DNA from 3 places in the Pseudomonas sp. O230 genome. Region 1 is predicted to be linked to each of the others. Evidence: predicted binding sites of a transcription regulator. Region 1 holds the regulator's gene; each other region holds the start of a gene.
The links. Region 1 encodes sigma-54, which starts transcription at its own class of promoters, with help from an activator protein. Its sites were predicted from a motif close to ANTGGCATNNANNTTGCTNT; they were not measured.
Positions count from the first base shown of each region.

Region 2: the regulator sigma-54 is predicted to act here: its motif matches at 2,738-2,757, upstream of ACI77H_RS05210 (circularly permuted type 2 ATP-grasp protein).
Region 3: the regulator sigma-54 is predicted to act here: its motif matches at 2,078-2,097, upstream of ACI77H_RS24840 (pilin).

Region 1 covers NZ_JBJGXN010000012.1:50,696-58,244, reverse strand. The annotation lists gene mlaE (lipid asymmetry maintenance ABC transporter permease subunit MlaE) at 1-529, opposite strand, end outside; gene ACI77H_RS25290 (ATP-binding cassette domain-containing protein) at 529-1,338, opposite strand; gene ACI77H_RS25285 (KpsF/GutQ family sugar-phosphate isomerase) at 1,615-2,589, shown strand; gene ACI77H_RS25280 (HAD family hydrolase) at 2,589-3,113, shown strand; gene lptC (LPS export ABC transporter periplasmic protein LptC) at 3,121-3,693, shown strand; gene lptA (lipopolysaccharide transport periplasmic protein LptA) at 3,680-4,228, shown strand; gene lptB (LPS export ABC transporter ATP-binding protein) at 4,228-4,953, shown strand; gene ACI77H_RS25260 (RNA polymerase factor sigma-54) at 5,138-6,631, shown strand; gene hpf (ribosome hibernation-promoting factor, HPF/YfiA family) at 6,706-7,014, shown strand; gene ptsN (PTS IIA-like nitrogen regulatory protein PtsN) at 7,027-7,491, shown strand; gene rapZ (RNase adapter RapZ) at 7,494-7,549, shown strand, end outside.
Region 2 covers NZ_JBJGXN010000002.1:410,199-417,747, forward strand. The annotation lists gene ACI77H_RS05200 (transglutaminase domain-containing protein) at 1-337, opposite strand, end outside; gene ACI77H_RS05205 (alpha-E domain-containing protein) at 334-1,284, opposite strand; gene ACI77H_RS05210 (circularly permuted type 2 ATP-grasp protein) at 1,297-2,706, opposite strand; gene ACI77H_RS05215 (ribonuclease E inhibitor RraB) at 3,160-3,501, opposite strand; gene ACI77H_RS05220 (hypothetical protein) at 3,714-3,947, opposite strand; gene speE (polyamine aminopropyltransferase) at 4,160-5,035, opposite strand; gene ACI77H_RS05230 (PLDc N-terminal domain-containing protein) at 5,265-5,456, opposite strand; gene ACI77H_RS05235 (hypothetical protein) at 5,527-6,057, opposite strand; gene ACI77H_RS05240 (methyl-accepting chemotaxis protein) at 6,237-7,549, shown strand, end outside.
Region 3 covers NZ_JBJGXN010000011.1:302,127-309,675, reverse strand. The annotation lists gene ACI77H_RS24855 (DUF748 domain-containing protein) at 1-480, shown strand, start outside; gene ACI77H_RS24850 (DUF2845 domain-containing protein) at 480-776, shown strand; gene ACI77H_RS24845 (BON domain-containing protein) at 958-1,311, opposite strand; gene ACI77H_RS24840 (pilin) at 1,621-2,031, opposite strand; gene pilB (type IV-A pilus assembly ATPase PilB) at 2,257-3,957, shown strand; gene ACI77H_RS24830 (type II secretion system F family protein) at 3,960-5,177, shown strand; gene ACI77H_RS24825 (prepilin peptidase) at 5,179-6,051, shown strand; gene coaE (dephospho-CoA kinase) at 6,048-6,671, shown strand; gene yacG (DNA gyrase inhibitor YacG) at 6,668-6,868, shown strand; gene ACI77H_RS24810 (hypothetical protein) at 6,878-7,093, opposite strand; gene ACI77H_RS24805 (energy-coupling factor ABC transporter permease) at 7,157-7,549, opposite strand, start outside.

The DNA of each region.
Region 1 (7,549 bases):
CCCACGAACCACCCCAGATACCCACCACGCTGAAAATCATCGCCAGCACCGGCAGGGAAATGAAGCCGGCCCAAAGGCGCGGGGCAATGATGTATTTGAGCGGGTCGACACCAATCATTTCCAGACTGGACAACTGCTCGGTGGACTTCATGTTACCGATTTCAGCCGTCAGGGCCGAACCGGCGCGCCCGGCGAACAACAACGCCGTGACCACTGGGCCCAATTCACGCAGCAACGTCAGCGCAACCATCTGCCCCACCGCCTGCTCCGAACCATAGCTGGACAGGATGTTGAACCCCTGCAGCGCCAGCACCATGCCGATGAACACCCCGGAGACCACGATGATCACCAGGGACATCACGCCCACCGAATGCAGCTGCCTGATCAGCAGGCCAAAACCGCCACCGATGCCACCGCGGCCGAGCAAGGCATGGAACAGGAAGATCGCCGAACGGCCGAACACCGCCATGACGTCGATGCCGCCGTGACCGAAACGACGCACGCGTTCTAATAGTGAAATCTTGCGCATCAACGCTTCCCCAGAAGATCTGCGCGGTAGTCCGTCGCTGGAAAGTGGTACGCGACCGGACCGTCGGGATCGCCGGTCATGAATTGACGAATTCGAGGCTCCTGCGAATTCATCAGCTCCTCGGGAGTGCCCTGCCCCAACACTTGCCCGTCGCCCACCACATAAATGTAATCGGCGATGCTGGCCGTCTCCGCCAGATCGTGGGAAACCACGATACTGGTGATGCCCAGCGCATCGTTGAGCAAACGGATCAGGCGCACCAACACGCCCATGGCGATAGGGTCCTGGCCGACGAAGGGTTCGTCATACATGAGAATCTGCGGATCCAGGGCAATCGCCCGAGCCAGCGCGACACGGCGCTTCATGCCGCCGGACAGCTCGTCAGGCATCAAGTCAATGGCGCCACGCAGGCCCACGGCCTGTAATTTGAGCAGGACAATGTCCCGGATCATTTCTTCCGGAAGCTCGGTATGAACGCGCAGCGGAAAGGCGACGTTCTCGAACACGTCGAGGTCGGTAAACAGTGCGCCGCTCTGAAACAGCACGCCCATGTGCTTGCGTGCGTCGAACAAATCGCTGCGCGACAGCTTCGGCAGGTTTTGACCGTTGACCCAGACTTCGCCCTTGGTGGGACGCAGCTGTGCACCCATCAAACGCAGCAATGTGGTCTTGCCACACCCGGAAGGCCCCATGATGCCGGTGACCTTGCCGCGTGGAATACGGATATCGACGTTATTGAAAATGCTGCGCGCACCGCGCTTGAAGGTCAGTCCCTTCAGCTCGACCGCGTAGGCGTTATCGGCACTCATCTAAACTCCTTGCGATGCAGCCTCTCACTCGGACGCCTGACTTTCTGGCGAAAGCACATGCCTCCCGGGCAGGCCGAACTGGCGGCGAACTATATCACTGCAATTGCCAAGCGCCCAAGCGCCAAGCCAGGCCATGTTCAGCAACATGACAGGCAAAAAGCTTCATTAGGAGGGTTATCGGTAACAGGGAATGACAAAGCGCGACGAACTTGCGTGAGGGTTTCGATCATTACCGCTATAATCGCCGCCTTTTCATCAGGCTATACGATTTCTGACATGAGCCAATCCAGCGACCTGATTCAATCAGCACAACGCACCATCCGCCTCGAACTGGAAGCCGTACAAGGCTTGCTGCCCCATATCGACGCAGATTTCGTACGCGCTTGCGAGATGATTCTGGCCAGCAAAGGCCGCGTGGTCGTGGTCGGCATGGGCAAATCAGGGCACATCGGCAACAAGATCGCGGCCACCCTGGCCAGCACCGGCACCACGGCGTTCTTCGTGCACCCAGCCGAAGCCAGTCACGGCGACATGGGCATGATCACCCGCGATGACATCATCCTGGCCCTGTCGAACTCCGGCTCCACCAACGAAATCGTCACCCTGCTGCCGCTGATCAAGCGCCTGGGCATCAAACTGATCAGCGTGACCGGCAACCCCGATTCACCGCTGGCCAAGGCTGCCGAGGTCAACCTCAACGTGCATGTCGAGCATGAAGCCTGTCCGCTGAACCTGGCACCGACGTCGTCGACCACCGCGGCGCTGGTCATGGGCGACGCCCTGGCCGTTGCGCTACTCGAAGCCCGCGGTTTCACCGCTGAAGACTTCGCGTTTTCCCACCCCGGTGGCGCGCTGGGCCGACGCCTGCTATTGAAAGTGGAAAACGTCATGCACGCCGGGCAAGAGCTGCCGCAAGTCCAGCGCGGCACGCTACTCAAAGACGCTTTGATGGAAATGACCCGCAAAGGCCTGGGCATGACGGTGATCCTCGAAGCCGACGGCAAACTCGCAGGGATCTTCACCGACGGCGATTTGCGCCGCACCCTGGACCGCAGCATCGACATCCATAGCGCGACGATCGACCAGGTCATGACCGCCCACGGCAAGACCGCCCGCGCCGAGATGCTCGCGGCCGAGGCCCTGAAAATCATGGAAGACCATAAAATCAACGCGCTGGTCGTGGTCGATAGCGAAGACCGCCCAGTCGGCGCCTTGAACATGCACGACTTGCTGCGTGCGGGAGTAATGTAATGAGCACGGACCTGCTGCAACGCGGCAAACAGATCAAACTGGCGGTATTCGACGTCGACGGCGTCCTGACCGACGGGCGTCTTTATTTCCTCGAAGACGGCAGCGAATTCAAGACATTCAACACACTCGACGGCCAGGGCATCAAGATGTTGATGGCAGCGGGCGTGCAGACGGCTATCATCAGCGGCCGCAAGACCCCGGTGGTCGAGCGACGGGCGAAGAACCTCGGTATCCCCCACCTTTATCAGGGCCGCGAAGATAAACTGGTGGTGCTCGACGAGCTACTCGCCCAGCTCAACCTAAACTATGAGCAAGTCGCCTACCTCGGCGACGACCTGCCAGACCTGCCGGTGATTCGCCGCGTTGGCCTGGGCATGGCGGTGGCCAATGCCGCCAGCTTCGTGCGTGAACACGCCCACGGCATCACCCAGGCCCGTGGTGGCGAGGGTGCCGCTCGCGAATTCTGCGAATTGATCCTGCGCGCCCAGGGCCGCCTCGATGCGGCCAACGCCGCGTACCTGTGAGCCAACTATGCTGAGCAAGAAATTTCGCAACATCCTGGTGTTCGGTTGCATCGCAGCGATTTTTGCCGCGGTCGGCTACTGGAACATCAGCCCGGAACGCTTCCTCGATAAGCCAGTGGCTACGGTCGATGAAAGCGAGATCGATTACTACGCGATCAACGCGCACAGCGTGCAGTACCTGCCGGATGGCAAACTGCAATACGAAATGACGTCCGACAAGGTTGAACACCTGAAAGCGACAGAAGTGACGCTGTTGACGAACCCGGACCTGAACCTGTTTCGCGGCACCCAGTTCCCCTGGCACGTCCAGAGCGAACACGGCGAAGTCAACCCGGACGGCACTCAGGTCGAACTGATCGACTCGGTGCGCATCACGCGTTTCGACGAGAAAAACCGCAAGACCCTGATTACTTCCACCCGCATGACCGTGTTCCCGCAACAGCAATATGCGCAGACCGAGCAACCCGTTAGAATCGACGGCGCTGGCGGTGTATCGACTGGCAAGGGAATGAAAGCGTATTTGAAAGAAAGCAGGATACACCTGCTATCGAACGTAAGAGGACAGTATGAGGCTCGTTAAAACTCTCCCTATTTTGCTCGGTCTGGGCGCAGCACTGGGAAGCGTGAGCGCCTGGGCTCTGCCGAACGATCAACAGCAGCCTATCCGCATCCAGGCCGACGACGCCCAACTGGACGACAAGAACGGTATTGCCACCTATAAAGGTGACGTGATCATCACCCAGGGCTCGATGATCGTTAAAGGCAATACTGTGACCATGACCCGCACCCCTGCGGGCGACATCGACGTGGTGACTTCGGTGGGCAACCTCGCCTATTTCGAACAACTGCAAACGGCGGGCGACACCAAGCCGGTCCAGGGTTGGGGCGTCACTATCCAGTACCACGCTTCGCAAGACCGCGTCGTGCTGATCGATAAGGCAAAAGTTGTCGACAAGGACGGTAACGTCACCCAAGGCGAGAAAATCGTCTACGACACCAACAAAAAGCTTGCCAGCGCCGGTCGTGCCACAGGCACCAACGTGACCGAGTCGCGTCCGCGCATCGACATGGTGATCCAGCCGAAAAAGAAAACCGAAGAGCAAAAGGCCCCTTAATGGCAACTCTGAAAGCTCAGCATCTGGCCAAGAGCTACAAGAGCCGTCAGGTCGTGCGCGACGTCAGCCTGTCCATCGACAGCGGTCAGATCGTCGGCCTGCTTGGCCCTAACGGCGCCGGTAAAACCACCTGCTTCTACATGATTGTCGGCCTGGTTCAGGCCGATCAGGGCCGCGTCCTGATCGATGATCTGGACGTCAGCCACCAGCCGATGCACGGTCGCGCGAAGGCCGGTATCGGCTATCTTCCGCAAGAAGCATCGATCTTCCGCAAACTCTCGGTCGCCGATAACATCATGGCAATCCTCGAGACCCGCAAGGAACTCGACAAGGCCGGTCGTCGAAAGGAACTGGAAAGCCTGCTGCAGGAATTTCACATCACCCACATCCGCGACAACCTCGGCATGAGCCTCTCCGGTGGCGAACGCCGTCGTGTGGAAATCGCCCGCGCACTGGCAACCAACCCGAAATTCATCCTCCTCGACGAACCGTTCGCCGGCGTGGACCCGATTTCGGTGGGCGACATCAAACAGATCATCTACCACCTCAAGGCCAAGGGCATTGGCGTGCTGATCACTGACCACAACGTCCGTGAAACCCTGGATATCTGCGAAACGGCCTACATCGTCAACGATGGCCAACTGATCGCCGAAGGTGATTCGGCTACCATCCTGGCCAACGACCTCGTGAAAGAAGTCTATCTGGGCCATGAGTTCCGCCTGTAAGCACTGAGGTGTCTGGCTGGTTGCCCGAGCGCTTGTCTCGATAAAAAATCAATACTTTTTTATTGTTACAGCGCTCTAGGCAAACGCTACGGTTTCGGGCATATAATTTGCTTATGTTTGGCGCTTCGGCGCCCTGTAGTGGATGGCGCATGTGCGCCGGCGAATAAGGTGTTTAGCCCCTGCCATGAAACCATCGCTAGTCTTGAGAATGGGCCAGCAGCTGACGATGACACCGCAGCTGCAACAGGCCATCCGCCTGCTCCAATTGTCGACCCTGGACCTGCAACAGGAAATCCAGGAGGCCCTGGAGTCCAATCCGATGCTCGAACGCCAGGAAGAAGGCGACGACTTCGATAACGCCGACCCCTTGGCCGACAAAGCCGAACAGCAACCTAACGCCGACGTCTCAGAACCCTCTTATCAGGAAACCGCCCCGACGGTGGACAACCTCGAGGAAGGTGACTGGAACGAGCGCATTCCCAACGAACTGCCCGTCGACACCGCATGGGAAGATGTCTACCAGACCAGCGCTAGCAGCCTGCCGAGCAACGATGACGACGAGTGGGATTTCACTACCCGTACATCCGCCGGTGAAAGCCTGCAAAGCCATCTGTTGTGGCAACTGAACCTGGCGCCGATGTCCGACACCGATCGCCTGATCGCCGTGACCCTGATCGATTGCATCAACAATCAGGGCTACCTGGACGAAACTCTCGAGGAAATCCTCGAAGCCTTCGATCCGGAACTCGACATCGAGCTGGACGAAATCGAAGCCGTCCTGCACCGCATCCAGCAATTTGAACCGGCCGGCATCGGCGCGCGCAACCTGGGTGAATGCCTGCTGCTGCAATTGCGCCAACTGCCTGCCAAGACACCTTGGCTGGCCGAGGCCAAGCGCCTGGTCACCGATTACATTGACCTGCTCGGCAGCCGCGACTACAGCCAGTTGATGCGCCGCATGAAGCTCAAGGAAGACGAACTGCGCCAGGTGATCGAGCTGGTTCAGAGCCTCAACCCGCGCCCTGGCTCGCAGATCGAGTCCAGTGAAGCCGAGTACGTCGTACCCGACGTGATCGTGCGCAAAGACAATGAGCGCTGGCTGGTCGAGCTGAATCAGGAGTCGGTGCCACGGCTGCGGGTCAACGCCCAATACGCCGGTTTCGTGCGCCGCGCCGACACCAGCGCCGACAACACCTTCATGCGCAATCAGTTGCAAGAGGCCCGCTGGTTCATCAAGAGCCTGCAAAGCCGTAACGAAACCCTGATGAAAGTTGCCACCCAGATCGTCGAGCATCAGCGCGGTTTTCTGGAATATGGCGACGAAGCGATGAAACCGCTGGTCCTGCATGACATCGCCGAAGCGGTGGGCATGCACGAATCGACGATTTCGCGGGTGACCACGCAAAAATTCATGCATACCCCTCGGGGCATATATGAGTTGAAATACTTTTTCTCTAGCCACGTCAGCACCTCCGAAGGCGGCGAATGCTCGTCCACGGCAATCCGCGCGATCATCAAAAAACTGGTTGCTGCGGAAAATCAGAAAAAGCCGTTGAGTGACAGCAAGATCGCTGGTTTACTGGAGGCACAAGGCATTCAGGTGGCTCGCCGCACCGTCGCCAAGTACCGCGAATCCCTCGGGATCGCGCCTTCGAGCGAACGCAAGCGGTTGATGTAGAGCCACGCCACAGCGTTCCAGTGGTAGATCATCTGGTCTACCGCTTTATGCACTGGCAACGAAGGAGAAGCTGTATGCAAGTCAACATCAGTGGACACCAACTGGAAGTGACCGAACCTCTTCGCACCTACATCGGCGAAAAACTCGAACGGTTAGAGAGGCATTTCGACAAGATCACCAACGTGCAGGTCACGATGACGGTCGAAAAGCTGAAGCAGAAAATCGAAGCCACGCTGCATATTCCCGGCAATGAAGTGGTCGCAAACGCGGAGCATACCGATATGTACGCGGCGATCGACGCATTGACCGACAAGCTGGATAAACAACTCAAAAAGCATAAGGAAAAGACCCAAAGCCTCCTCCAGGGCGCGACCGGTCGTTAACACTCCCAACCCATGATCCGACTTGAAAGCATCCTGACCCCCGGCCGTTCCATCGTGAACGTGCCGGGCGGCAGCAAAAAGAAAGCCCTCGAGCAAATTGCCAACCTGATCGCCCGGGAAGTGCCGGATCTGGAGATGCAAGTTGTCTTCGAGGCTTTGATTGCCCGTGAAAAACTCGGTTCGACCGGTTTTGGCAACGGCATCGCCATTCCTCACTGCCGTCTCAAAGGCTGTAACTCGCCCATCAGTGCCTTGATGCACCTGGACGCCCCCATCGATTTCGACGCCATCGACGGTGCTCCGGTTGACCTGCTGTTCGTTCTGCTGGTCCCGGAAGCCGCTACCGATGCGCACCTTGAATTGCTCCGCCAGATCGCCAGCATGCTCGATCGCAAGGAAGTCCGTGATCGCCTGCGTAGCGCCGTGAGCAATGAAGCCTTGTATCAGGTTGTCCTGGACGAGCAAAACGGGCACTAATCATGCGCTTGATCATCGTCAGTGGCCGTTCCGGCTCAGGTAAAAGTACCGCGCTCGA
Region 2 (7,549 bases), on a different contig from region 1:
CGAACGCGCGCAGGGCTTCGTCGGCTTCAGTGAGGCGCGTGAAGCGCAGGAACGGCAGCGCCGACTGGCTCTCGTGCTCGGCTTCGCGCAATTCGTCGATATCGACCTGGCCACGGGCGCCAATGATGATCGCTTCATGCGGCTCGTCCATGGTCAGCACGTGCAGGATGTTGCCGAACGGATCCAGTTGCGCGCGCACCGGACGCGGCAGGTCGAGCTGCCAACTGAGCACGTGCTGGCGCTCGCTGTCGTGGGGGGTGAGTCGCAGGTACTGGATGCTCGCCCGCACCTGATCTTCGTAGTGATAGGTGGTCTCGTGGCTAATGGAAAGTCTCATGCAGCCTCCAGGTAGGAACTGTGTATGGCGTTACCCAACTGGCGCACCAGCGGGATGAACTCGGTCAGCCAGGCATGCAGGCCTTCGTCGAGAATTTCGTTGATGCCGGTGTAGCGCAGGCGTGCATCCATTTCGGCGGCCAAACGTTGCGCAGGACGGCCATTGGCCCCCGGCAGTTGAGCGAGGATCTGGTCGATTTCTTCGGTGCAGGCGCGCAGGGATCGCGGGACATCGGCGCGCAGCAACAGCAACTCGGCGACGTGCCGGGCGCCGGGGGCGTCGCGGTAGATTTCGGTGTAGGCCTCGAACGACGACAAGGCTCGCAACAAGGCACTCCACTGGTAATAGGCGTGAGCCGTGCCGTCGCTGACCGCTTCGGCCTGATCGCCCGCCATTTCGTAGCGCGCATCGAGCAGGCGCAAGGTGTTGTCAGCCCTTTCGATAAAGGTGCCCAGACGAATAAACCGGAACGCATCGTTGCGCATGATCGTGCCGTAGGACGCGCCGCGAAACAGGTGGGACCGTTCCTTGATCCACTCGCAGAACCGGCTCATGCCGTAGCGACTCAAGCCTTGCTCGGCAATGCCGCGAATTTCCAGCCACGTGGCGTTGATGTTTTCCCACATGTCGGCGGTGATTCGCCCCCGCACGGCGTGGGCACTGGCCCGCGCCGAACCGAGGCAGCTGTAAATGCTCGCCGGGTTGGCCGCGTCCAGGGCGAAAAAGTGCAGCAGCCGTTCGGCATGCAACTCGCCGTGGCGTTCGAGGTAATCGTCCAGGGTGCCGGTAATCAGCAGCGGCATGGCGAGCTCATGCAGACCATCCCCGCGACCATCCTGTGGCATCAGTGACAGCGAATAACTGATGTCGAGCATCCGTGCGAGGTTTTCCGCCCGCTCCAGGTAACGCGACATCCAATACAAATCCGAGGCAGTTCTACTTAACATGGCAGGCTTCCTTCAATCCTCGACCACCCAGGTGTCCTTGGTTCCGCCACCCTGGGAGGAATTCACCACCAGGGAGCCTTCACGCAGGGCGACACGGGTCAAACCGCCGGGCACAACCCGGGTTTCGCGGCCAGACAATACAAACGGACGCAGGTCGATGTGGCGTGGTGCGATGCCGTTTTCGACAAAGGTCGGACAGGTCGACAGAGACAGCGTTGGTTGTGCGATGTACGCGTGAGGCTTGGCCTTGATCCGCTCGCGGAAGGATTCGATTTCCGCCGCCGTCGCCGCCGGCCCCACCAGCATTCCATAACCGCCGGAGCCCTGGGTTTCCTTGACTACCAGTTCTGGAAGATTGGCCAGCACGTGGGAAAGTTCAGAGGGATTACGACACTGGAACGTCGGCACGTTTTTCAGGATCGGTTCTTCATCGAGGTAGAAACGGATCATGTCCGTCACAAACGGATACACCGATTTATCGTCCGCGACCCCGGTGCCAATGGCATTCGCCAGCACCACATTGCCCGAGCGGTACGACGACAACAGCCCCGGCACGCCGAGCATCGAGTCCGGGTTGAATGCCAGCGGATCAAGGAAGGCGTCGTCGAGGCGACGGTAGATCACGTCCACCGCTTTTGGCCCGTCGGTGGTGCGCATGAACACCTTGTCATCCCGCACGAACAGGTCCGCGCCTTCTACCAGTTCAACGCCCATTTCCCGCGCCAGAAACGCATGCTCGAAAAACGCGCTGTTGAAGCGACCCGGCGTCAACACCACCACGCTCGGGTTGTCGATGGGGCTGGAGCTTTTCAGGGTGTCGAGCAACAGGTTGGGATAATGGTCGATCGGCGCGATGCGCTGGGCCGAGAACAACTCGGGGAACAGTCGCATCATCATCTTGCGGTCTTCGAGCATGTAGCTCACGCCGCTGGGTGTACGAAGGTTGTCTTCGAGCACGTAGTACGTGCCGTCGCCATCGCGCACCAGGTCGACGCCGGAGATGTGCGAATAGATATCCCGATGCAAATCCAGGCCCTGCATTGCCAACTGGTATTGCTCGTTGGCCAGCACTTGCTCGGCCGGGATGATGCCGGCCTTGATGATGCGCTGCTCGTGATAGAGGTCGGCAAGGAACATGTTCAGCGCCTTGACCCGCTGGATGCAGCCGCGTTCGACGATCCGCCATTCACTGGCGGGAATGCTGCGCGGAATGGTGTCGAAGGGAATCAGGCGCTCTGTCCCCTGCTCGTCCCCGTAGAGCGTGAAGGTAATCCCGGCGCGATGAAACAACAGATCGGCCTCGCGTCGCCGTTGTGCCAAAAGCTCGTCAGGCGTTTCGGCTAGCCAACGGGCAAACTCCCGATAATGCGGGCGGACCTGGCCGCCGGCATCGTACATCTCATCAAAATAGGTGCGGATCATGCCGTACTCCTTGTCACCCGGACATCTAGGCTTCGCAAGGCCCGTGCCATCGGCAGAAACGCTTTGATATCAATCAGTTGGATAATCACATCATTAACACCGCACCAATCCTGTGCGGTAAATGCCCCAACCTGATCGCCCCCGCTTCATTGCGAAGCAATGCTGTCGTCTATCACCAGCATAGTCAGAGTTGATTTCAGTGCTCGGCAGTTGGTGCGGATAATCGGCGCATTCGCTGGAATTGCTCACCGAACTTCCCTTTTAGCCGCCTTGCTCAGGCGGCTTTTTTTTGTTTCCGGATTTGTGCCCGGTGGCGTGGCAGCCTGTTTTGCAGAGATTGGGAGGACGCCATCGCCAGCAAGCCGGCTCCTACAAAGGTCGGCGTTGAATCCACAAACGAAAACGGCCAACCCGTAGGTCAGCCGTTAGTGGATATTGTCGCTGTTCATAGTGTTATGCGAGTAGCCCTCGTACCTCCTGCTTGACGCCCCATCCTTCGATGATGCCCCCCAAAGGCTCGACCACCGCCTCGAAATCCTGCTCAAAGTCGCCGATGCCGTCGTAAGTGGCGGACATCACTTTGCTCAGTTCCAGAGCCCAGGCACCGTCGTCGCGCACGCTGATCTGTGCATTCATGGATTCGCCGGAATAATGCCCTGCCGCCCTGCGTGCCCGCTCCTCGTCCGGGAAAATGGCGTAGAACTCGATGGGATGGAAACGTGAAAAGTCAAAACCGCCTTCTTTCATGCGGCGCAGCACCGAGCTGCTGATGTCTTCTTGATAGGCTGTGCTCATGAAACGTCCTCCTGAACCGATGGATAGACTTTCCGTACTCCCGACGCCCGCAACCGAATGGTGCGCGCTATGCGGCAAACCAATTGCCGATGGGAAACAAGCATGTAGCTGACAAGACCAGACCTTAGCGATCCATTCGCTGATCTCGCTTGCAGAGTAGCCCCAAGTCAGAGGCGCTGCCAAGGCCTGGATAGGATTGAGACAGGAGATATTCAGATTGGCGTGATGCCGAGGATTTGTATGCTGTTCTGGGCCTTGAGGCTTTTGACGCTTGCATCAGCAGTTCGCCCTTCCAGATCATTCAGATCCAGTTCGGCTGCGACAGGAAGGAGCCGGGCCTTGATGAGTTTGGCGGCATGCTCGTTGTCCGGGCACTCCTCGCACTCAAAGACTTCATCGACCGTTTCACCGTGATCATCCACGAAAGTGATTTTCCACTTTTGCATCACTGCCTCCTCGATCAAACCCGTAGATGGGCTTACATCCATCTGGACTTTTACCCTGACCGATCGTTCAAACGGATTACGGCACACCAACATGAAAACACACAGAACCTGTGGGAGCTGGCTTGCCAGCGATGCATACACCGCGGTTCGTCAAACACACCGCAGTGATCCAATCGCTGGCAAGCCAGCTCCCACAGGGGATGTGAATAAGGTTAGTCGTTGCTTGGCTTGTTCACGGCCTGCAACACGTACTGCGGCAAAGCGAAGGCGCCGATGTGGATTTCCGGGTTGTAGTAGCGGGTGATGATGCCGCTCCCGGCAAAGCGCTGCTGCAAGGTTTCGCGGGACAATTTGCGATAGGCAGTGTCGGTCGCGCCCCAGGCAAAGGTCATCGAGCCGCCGATGTAGGTCGGCACGGCGGCCTGGTAGAAGTGCCAATCCGGGAACAGGCTGCGCAGGCGGCCGGCAGTGGTTTTGACTTCTTCGATTTGCATGAACGGTGTGCCGTTCTGGGTCACCAGGATGCCGCCTTCATTAAGGCAACGACGGCAAGCCTGGTAGAAGTTTTCCGAGAACAGCACTTCGCCCGGGCCGATCGGGTCGGTGGAGTCGGAAATGATCACGTCGAACTTTTCAGTGGTGGTGGCGACGAAACGCATGCCGTCGTCGATCACCAGGTTCAGGCGCGGATCTTCGAACGCACCCTTGGAGTGGTTCGGCAGGAACTCCTTGCACATCTCGACCACGGTGCCGTCGATCTCGACCATGGTGATGTGCTCGACGCCACCGTGTTTGGCCACTTCACGCAGCATGCCGCCGTCGCCGCCACCGATGATCAGCACGCGTTTGGCGCTGCCGTGCGCCAGGATCGGCACGTGGGTGAGCATCTCGTGGTAGATGAATTCGTCGGCTTCGGTGGTCTGGATCACACCGTCCAGCGCCATGACCCGGCCCATGCGCGGGTTTTCGAAAATCACCAGGTGCTGGTGTTCGGTGCGCACTTCGTGCAGCAGTTTTTCCATGCGAAAACGCTGGCCGTAGCCTTCGTAGAGGGTTTCCAGGTAATCGCTGGTTGGAGTGTTGCTCATGGGAAGTGCTCCGAGAAATGCGGTGGCAACGGACGGTTACCCGCCCATGAAGGCCAATCGATCAGCTCGATTGCCCGGGAAAGGCGCGCATTCTACGTCGCGGAAGATGACAGGTCGAACCTTCTGGTGACCCCATACCTGTAGGAGCCGGCTTGCCTGCGATGCAGACGACGTGGTCTGTCAAATACACAGCGGCAGGCAAGCCGGCTCCTACAGGTTTGGTGTTGGCTCAGATCCGCACGTTGCCCCGTGGCCCGGCGATGGCCCAGATGATCAGGCCCAGGACCGGCAGCAGCAGGATCAGCAACACCCAGACAATTTTCATCCCGGTCGAGACGCCACTTTTCAGCACGTTGATGATTGCCCAGATATCCAGGGCCAGAATGATCAGGCCAACCAGGCCGTTGAACGTGGAACCCATGGTGTCGCTCCCTAAGAGTGGATTGCATTCTTAGGATAGCCGGCCTTGGCGAGGGTTCCGTTTTATTCCATCAAACGTGGATAGCGACTTTCAGGGCTTCCAGGGACGGCGCGGCAGTGATGCCGACTTCGGCGCACAACTCGAGCACACGCGGTACGTCGTTGCCGTAGACCAGCACCACTTGCAGTTCGTCGTCCAGCAGTTGGCTGAAGTTCATCAACGTGTAACCGCCATTTTCCTTGTTCATGCTGCCCATCTGTACCTGGATGCGATTGAGCGCGGTCAGCGCTTCGGTCTTGGCCAGTTGCTTGGGTTTGATGTTGAAATCCACGCCCGGGCCGAACGACGCGACGATCTGCGCAAACAGGTCCACGTAGGTGTCCGCCTGGAACAGCACGGTTTCCGGCAGGCTGCCAACGACGACCCACTCGCCCAGGGAAATCGGGAAGGTGTCGTCGTAGTTAACGTCCGGATTGGCTGTCAGAAAAGCTTTTGGATCAGCGAAGGCCTGGGCCGCTTCGTCGGCGACTTTGAGGATTTCGTCATCGCTCATGCACCCGGAGCTGATTTTGCTGATGAGTTCGACGAGTGCGGCTTTCATGAGGGCGGAATCCTGTAGCGAGGGAATTTTGAAGGCGCGAAGGATAGCGCATTACGCCCCGCAGTTCCTGCGCGTGAACGTCTCCGGGAATGTTGACCCATATCAAGGTCCGGCGCGTTGAGTAGCGGCACAATGCTGGCACCTTGCCAATGCTGTTTCCGCTATCAGAGAAGACCTCCATGGGTGCCTGGCTTAGCAACATCTCGCTGAAATATAAATTCTGGGCGGTCAACGCTGTCGCCTTCGTCACGACCCTGTTGCTGGTGCTGTACGCCGTGCAACTTGAACAACAGGCTCGCAGTCACGCGTCTCAAGCGTCCGCTCAGGCACAGGCACGACTGCTCGGCGCCTGGCCGTCCGGGCAAGCGCTGCCCAAGGCCGACAACCTGCTGACGTTCAGTCGCGGGCACGCGCCGCTGCTCAACGATCAACCCGTACTGGAACTGACGGACAGCAACGGCTGGGTCGAGATCAACTCGATGCCACTGTTCGGCGAGAACCCGTTGATGGGCGCCGAAGTGTTCTCCCGTGCCGACGGCCAGCACGTCGCCGTGATCGCCTATGGCCCGAGCCTGAGCCAGGTGTTCGGCGAGCGTTTTGCCAACTACGCGGCGGCGGTGTTCATCCTGATGCTGGCGATGCTCGGGGCGTCGCAATTATTGATCCGCTTTCTGCTCAGTCAGCTCAATACGTTGAAAGACGTCATGCTCCACGTCGAAAAAACCGGCGACCTCTCGGCCCGTGTGCCGTTGGCCTGCACAGACGAAGTCGGGCAGATGGCTGGCGCGTTCAACGCCATGCAGGCCGGTTACCAGCGGGTGGTCAACACCGTCGCCAGTACCGCCCGGCAACTGGATGTCGGCGCCGCGCGGCTGGCGTCGAGCATGAATGAAGTGCGCCACGGCATGCTCGGCCAGCAAAGTGAGACCGATCAGGCCGCCACGGCAATCAATGAAATGACCGCCACCGTCTACCACATCGCCCAGCACGCCGGCGCCACTCGCGACCTCTCGCAAACTGCCGATACTCTGGCCGGCAGCGGCCAGGAAGTGGTCAGCCGCGTGCAGAAATCGATTGCCGGGTTGTCCACCGGCGTTCAGCAGACGGCCGAGATGATTCAGCGTCTGGCCGAGGACAGTCAGAAAATCAACGGTGTGGTCAATGTCATTCACAGCATCGCCGAGCAAACCAACCTGCTGGCGCTGAACGCCGCGATTGAAGCAGCCCGTGCAGGGGAAATGGGTCGTGGCTTTGCGGTGGTCGCCGATGAAGTGCGCAACCTGGCCAAACGTGTGCAGACCTCGACCGACGAGATCACCCTGATGGTCTCGGCGTTGCAGGCCGGAACCCGCGACGCGGTGGACTTCATGCAGGAAAGCTCGTTCAAGGCCGACGACTGCGTGCAACAGGCTCAAGAGGCCGGCGCCGCATTGCTGGAAATCACCAGCGCCGTGGCGCAGATGCGCGAAAGCAATACGCAGATCGCGGTGGC
Region 3 (7,549 bases), on a different contig from region 1:
AAGGAACGCCCGGCCCTGCGCCTGGAAATCGAAGGCACCGCCGCCGCCAGCAGTGATGGCCCGCTGATCGCCGAGCAACGCCTGGAACGGGAATACCAGTACAACTACTACAAGATGCTCCAGCGTCGCGGCGACAAAGTGCCGGCACAGGCTTCGTTGCTTCAAGTACCGGACGGCGAGAAAGGCCCGCTGCTGGAAGGCATCTACCGCATCCGCCTGAAAACCCAGCCACCCGTCGAATGGAAGGATCTGGGCAAGGAAGAACGCACCGCAAAAATGCGTGCGGACGTGATCAAGTTCTGGAGTACCAGCGACGTGCTGTTACGCCAACTGGGCCAGGATCGCGCCAGCAGCATCAAGGATTATCTGGTCGACAAGGCTCAGTTGGCCGATGACCGCGTGTACTTCATCGATGCCAGCCTCGGCGAAGCCGAAAGTGACGGCCGGGTAGTGACGCCATTGCACCTGGATGCCGAGTGATGATCAGGCGATTGCTGATCAGCCTGACACTGGCCATGGCAGCCAGTCATGCCTCGGCCGCCGAAACCCTGCGCTGTGGCAGTCAATTGATCAGCGTGGGGGACAGGTCCAGCGAAGTGCTGCAGAAATGCGGAGAGCCGGTCAGTCGTGATCTGTTGGGCTACAAGCGCAGCGCCAACCGGCGGGAAGAATTCCAGGTCGAGGAATGGACCTACGGGCCCAACGGCGGGATGTACCAGTACCTGCGGTTTGAAGGTAATCGCCTTAGGCAGATCACCAGCAAACGCGGTAACTGACACACACGCCCTCCTACCGTTTGGTTTTGCAGTGCCCACAATAGAACAGGCCCCAAACACGAATGTCCGGGGCCTGTAATGGCCACATCCTTATGGCCGTCGCATGAACTCTCAAGTAGCGGCAGACGTATGACTCGGCTCGTCTACCGCGCCTTCTCCCGTTCAGGCGAGAAGTCTTGCCTTACTCGGCTTTCAGGCCGTCAGCGGAGACCGCTTTGACGCCTTTGATTTTCTTGGTGATCGCCACAGCGGTGGCTTTCTGTGCGTCAGTCACCGCGACGGTGGACGACAGGGATACAACACCTTTGTTGGTTTCGACTTTGATATCGGTACCAGGAATGCCTTTTTCGGTTACCAGGTCACTTTTGACTTTGGTGGTGATCCAGGTATCGGAGGTAGCTTCCTTGGCCTTGGTCACTTCACCGGCTGCCAAGGTCATTGGCGCTTGAGTGGCTTGGGTTTGAGCGAATGCAGCGTTGGCCATGGTCAGGGTCAGCGCGGTAGCAGCAGCGGCAGCGATAGCGAACTTCTTCATACGAGTAACTCCTGTTTTTCATAAAGTCTGCTGCGTGTCTTGTCAGCAGGGTTACTGGGTATATTGCGAACGCTGTGCCAACTCCGAGACAGGCAATAATTCGTTATAAATCAATAACTTAAAAAACACACCGACTTTCGTAATCATGCAAATTGCATGACTTCGACATTCTCTACATGCAAGTTGCAGGTTTTAACGTGGGCCTAAGGCCATGAAATTTCGGGATTTTCCGGTTCACCTTTGGATTAACAAAAAAAATGCCCCGTTTTTTCTAAACGGGGCATATTTCAAACGATGTAGAACAGGCTTTTAGTTGGCAACACAGCCGCCTGGGGCATAATCGGCAGCGACCTTGGTCGTGCAAGACCAGCCGGTTGTCGGGTCGCGGGTCAGCGTAATGGTCTTGCTAAGAACTGGCGCTGGGGCATTAAGAATCGTGCAACCGATAGTGCCTTTGCCGTCAGAGGCAGTGCCCGAAGCAGAGATCGTGCAATTGGTGGTCGTTGCAGTGCCGCCAACTTTGGTCAAATCCGGGTTGACCCCCTGATTCAGCACATCTTCAAAATTCACCTTTAAAGCAGAAATCTCAGCCAGCCCGGCCGTGACCTTGGCTCGTGCCTGATACTTCGAATAAGCCGGCAACGCAAACGTCGCCAGAATCCCGATGATCGCCACCACGATCAACAGTTCGATAAGCGTAAAACCTTTCTGAGTATTCATAGACAAGCTCCATGCATGAGTCGAAATCTCATGATCTGAATTAACCGCAGCACAGCCCATGCCAAGCCCGCCGCCCCCTGTTAGCGGGGCGCGGGAACGACGCGACGGCTATTCCCGTCCCCAGGATCCGCACTAACTGACACTTTTTGTCACCAGAACAGCGCTGGTTTGGCTCCACCGGTTGACTAGGCTATAAGTCATGAACTGTCTGCGTCCGGTATCCCCATGAATGACATCGCCCTTAGCGGTCTGGCCAAGCAATTGGTTCTGGCCGAACTGCTCACTGACAAAAGCGCGCAACAGGCGTATCAACAGGCCCAACGCCAAAAAATCTCCCTGGTCAGTTATCTGGTGCAGAACAAACTGGTGAAAAGCAGCCAGGTCGCCGAGATCGCCTCCGAGCATTTCGGCATGGCGCTGCTCGACCTCAACTGCCTGGACAAGGACACCCAACCCAAGGGCCTGGTCAGCGAAAAACTGATTCGCCAGCACCATGCCCTGCCCCTCTGGCGCCGGGGCAACAAGTTGTTCGTCGGGGTTTCCGACCCGACCAATCACCAGGCCATCAACGACATCCAGTTCAGCACCGGGCTGAACACCGAAGCCATCCTGGTGGAGGACGACAAGCTCAGCAACGCCATCGAAAAGTTCTTCGACAGCCATGCCAGCGGCCTCGAAGACATGGCCGACGTCGACCTTGATGGCGTGGACATCGAGTCGATCGATGACTCCCATCAGGACGCCATCGCCGGACAGGATGCCGACGACGCGCCGGTGGTGCGCTTCGTCCACAAGATGCTGCTCGACGCGATCAGGAGCGGTTCTTCCGACCTGCATTTCGAGCCCTACGAAAAAACCTACCGCGTACGGATGCGCACCGACGGCATACTGCGTGAAGTCGCCAAGCCGCCGGTTCAACTGGCCAACCGCATCGCCGCCCGCCTGAAAGTCATGGCCAGCCTCGACATCTCCGAACGGCGCAAACCGCAGGACGGGCGGATCAAGATGCGCCTGTCCAAGAGCAAGTCCATCGACTTCCGGGTCAATACCCTGCCGACCCTGTGGGGCGAGAAAGTGGTGATCCGGATCCTTGATCCATCGAGCGCGCAAATGGGCATCGACGCCCTCGGTTACGAGCCTGAGCAAAAAGACCTGTACATGGCCGCGCTGAAGCAGCCGCAGGGGATGATCCTGGTGACCGGCCCTACCGGTTCGGGCAAGACTGTGTCGCTTTACACCGGGCTGAACATTCTCAACACCGTGGACATCAACATTTCCACCGCCGAAGACCCGGTGGAGATCAACATGGAAGGCATCAACCAGGTCAACGTCAATGCCAAGCAGGGACTGGGTTTTGCCCAGGCGCTGCGCTCGTTCCTGCGCCAGGACCCGGACGTGATCATGGTCGGCGAGATCCGCGACCTGGAAACCGCCGAAATTGCGATCAAGGCCGCCCAGACCGGTCACCTGGTGCTGTCGACCCTGCACACCAACAGCGCAGCGGAAACCCTGACCCGCCTGCACAACATGGGCATTCAGGGGTTCAACATCGCGACGTCGGTCAGCCTGATCATCGCCCAGCGCCTGGCGCGCAAACTGTGCAGCCATTGCAAGAAACCCATCGATATTCCCCGCGAGGCATTGATCAAGGAAGGCTTCCCCGAGGAACGCATTGGCACGTTCACGATCTATGAGCCGGTCGGTTGCGATCAGTGCAACGGCGGCTACAAGGGGCGCGTGGGGATTTATGAAGTGGTGAAAAACACACCGGATCTGCAACGGCTGATCATGGCCGAAGGCAACTCGTTGGAAATCGACATCCAGATGCGCAAGGACGGCTTCAACGACCTGCGTACCTCCGGGCTGATCAAGGCCATGCAAGGCATCACCAGCCTTGAAGAAATCAACCGGGTCACCAAGGACTGAACATGGCGGTCAAAGCAGCGAAAATCAGTGTGTATGCCTGGGAAGGCACCGACAAGAAAGGCACGAAGATGACCGGCGAGCTCAGCGGTCAGAACCCGGCCTTGATCAAGGCGCAACTGCGCAAGCAAGGCATCAACCCCGGCAAGGTGCGCAAGAAGTCCGCCTCGATATTCAGCTTCGGCAACCGTATCAAGGCGCAAGACATTGCCCTGTTCACCCGGCAGATGGCGACGATGATGAAAGCCGGCGTGCCGCTGTTGCAGTCGTTCGACATCATTGGCGAAGGCTTCGATAACCCGGCCATGCGCAAACTGGTGGACGAGGTGAAACAGGAAGTCGCGGCGGGTAACAGCTTCGCTGCGGCCCTGCGCAAAAAACCGCAATATTTTGATGAGCTCTACTGCAACCTGGTGGATGCCGGCGAACAGGCCGGTGCCCTCGACACCCTGTTGGAGCGGGTCGCGACCTACAAGGAAAAGAGCGAAAGCCTCAAGGCCAAAATCAAGAAAGCCATGACCTATCCGCTGGCCGTGGTGTTCGTCGCGATCATCGTCACCGGCATTCTGCTGGTCAAGGTGGTGCCGCAATTCGAGTCGGTATTCAAAGGATTAGGTGCGCAATTGCCGGCCTTCACGGTGATGGTCATCGGCCTGTCGCAGTTCATGCAGGACTGGTGGTGGCTGATACTTGGCGTGTTGATCGCGGCGATCTTCGGTGTGCGCCACGCCTTCAAGACATCGCAAGGCTTTCGCGACCGGACCGACATCTGGCTGCTGAAGCTGCCATTGATTGGCACCTTGATGTACAAGTCCGCCGTGGCCCGTTACGCCCGTACGCTGTCGACCACCTTTGCCGCTGGCGTGCCGCTGGTCGAGGCGCTGGAATCGGTGGCGGGCGCGACCGGCAACATCGTGTTCAAGCGAGCGGTGCTGCGCATCAAGCAGGATGTGTCGACGGGGATGCAGCTGAACTTCTCCATGCGCACCTCCGGAATCTTTCCGAACATGGCGATTCAGATGGCGGCCATTGGTGAAGAGTCCGGCGCGCTGGACGACATGCTCGACAAGGTTGCCAGTTTCTACGAGGCAGAAGTCGACAACATGGTCGACAACCTCACCAGCCTTATGGAACCGTTCATCATGGTGGTGCTGGGTGTTATCGTCGGCGGTCTGGTCATTGCGATGTACCTGCCCATCTTCCAACTCGGCAATGCGATCTGACATGCCCTTGAACGAAATCCTGACCTTGTACCCGCTGGCGTTTGTCCTCCTTGCACTGGTGGTCGGCTTGCTGGTCGGCAGCTTTCTCAACGTGGTGATCTGGCGCCTGCCGAAAATGCTCGCACGCGAATGGCGATTGCAGGCCTACGACATCCTGGGCCTGCCGGTCGAAACGCCGCAGCCGACCTACAACCTGATGCTGCCTCACTCCCAGTGCCCGCACTGTGGGCACCGGATCCGCGCCTGGGAAAACATTCCGCTGCTCAGTTATGCGTTTTTAGGTGGACGATGCTCAAGCTGCGCAACGCCCATCAGCAAACGTTACCCATTGACCGAACTGGCCTGCGGCCTGCTGTCCGCGTTCATCGCCTGGCATTTCGGTTTCGGATGGCAAGCCGTGATGGCGCTGGTGGTGAGCTGGGGCCTGTTGGCCATGAGCCTGATCGACGCCGAGCATCAACTGTTACCGGATGTGCTGGTGCTGCCGTTGCTGTGGCTGGGGCTGATCATCAACAGCTTCGAATTGTTCGTGCCGTTGCACGAGGCGCTGTGGGGCGCAATTGCTGGCTTCATGGCGCTGTGGTCGGTGTTCTGGCTGTTCAAGCTGATCACCGGCAAGGACGGCATCGGACACGGCGATTTCAAGCTGTTGGCCATGCTGGGCGCCTGGGGCGGCTGGCAGATTTTGCCGCTGACCATTCTGTTGTCGTCCCTGGTGGGCGCGATTATCGGCGTGATTGTGCTGCGCCTGCGCAACGCAAAAACCTCGACCCCGATCCCCTTCGGCCCCTATCTGGCGATTGCCGGCTGGATTGCATTGCTCTGGGGTGGTCAAATAACCGACTTCTATTGGCAGTTTGTCGGTTTGAAATGAATACCCCTGTGGATAAACCCTGGATTCTCGGTCTGACCGGCGGCATCGGCAGCGGCAAAAGTGCGGCCGCCCAGCACTTTATCGACCTGGGCGTACACGTGGTCGATGCCGATCATGCGGCGCGCTGGGTGGTGGAGCCGGGGCGCCCGGCACTGGCCCGGATAGCCGAACATTTCGGTCCTGGCGTGCTGCAAGCCGACGGTCAACTGGATCGCGCGGCGTTGCGCAAACTGATCTTTGAAGTACCTGAGCAACGCCTCTGGCTCGAGGCGCTTTTGCATCCGCTGATCGCCAGGGAAATCGCCGACCACCTGGGCAAGGCACAATCGCCTTACGCGATTCTGGTGTCGCCGTTGCTGATCGAATCTGGCCAGTACGCCATGACCCAACGGGTCCTGGTGATCGATGCGCCCGAACAGTTACAGATCGAACGCACCCTGCAGCGTGACCAGACCAGCGAACAACAGGTCCAGGCGATCCTCAAGGCGCAATCCAGTCGCCAGGATCGCGTGAGCCATGCCGACGATGTGGTGGTCAACGACCGCGACCTCGCCTGGCTGCACAGCGAGGTCGAACGCCTGCATCACTTTTACCTTAAATTGCGTGGAGGCCAGTCATGAGCCAAACCCCAACCGTCGAATGCCCAACCTGCGGCGCCCCTGTCGAATGGACCCCCGAGAGCACATTCCGACCGTTCTGTTCGGACCGCTGCAAACTGATCGACCTGGGCGCCTGGGCGTCGGAAGAACACAAGATTCCGGTGAGCCCGGATGCCGAAGACGAGCTGTTCAGCGAAGACTTCGAACCACGCCACTGAGGCCGCGGGTCAGGGCCGCATGAAGCCGTAGTCCTGACCGTCATCGAGGTTCTCGGCAAGAAACTGCAACTCATCCGCCAGATCCTCGACACTGCGTACCGCCTTGCTCTGCTGCACCACTGCACTGAGCAAGGCGCGCAGGCTCAACCCCGGATCAAACCCGACTTCCTGCGCTGCATCCAGACTGTGGCGCAACTCCTGCCTTGCCCATTCGTAGACACTCATTTCGATGCTCCTGAAGGTTTTGCGGAGCATGGATTCGTCGACGTTATTTGGATTTGATGTGGATCAAGATTTCGGGTCGTCGTCCTTCCAGGGTGCCGAAAGGTAGCGTGTGCGGTTGAAGGTCTCCAGCCATTCCGGGCTGAACACCACCAGTGCGCTGACGACCATGCCGTTGATGAACGCTTCGGGAAAGATGATCAGCCACAGGTAACCGACGAAATCCTCCAGCCAATAGGGCATGACGAAAAGCTCGTTGAACCACAGCAGCCACAGCGCCAGCAGCAGGCACAACAAGGCCGATAGCGCCGCGGCGAAGAAACCGGAAACGAAGATGTAAACGAAGGGATTACGCGGTTGTGCACGCTCGACCAGGATGGCGCAGCATTCGGTGACCAGCACGGGCAACAGAATAAACAACGCACCGTTGACCCCGACGGCGGCGAGGTCCTGGCGTCC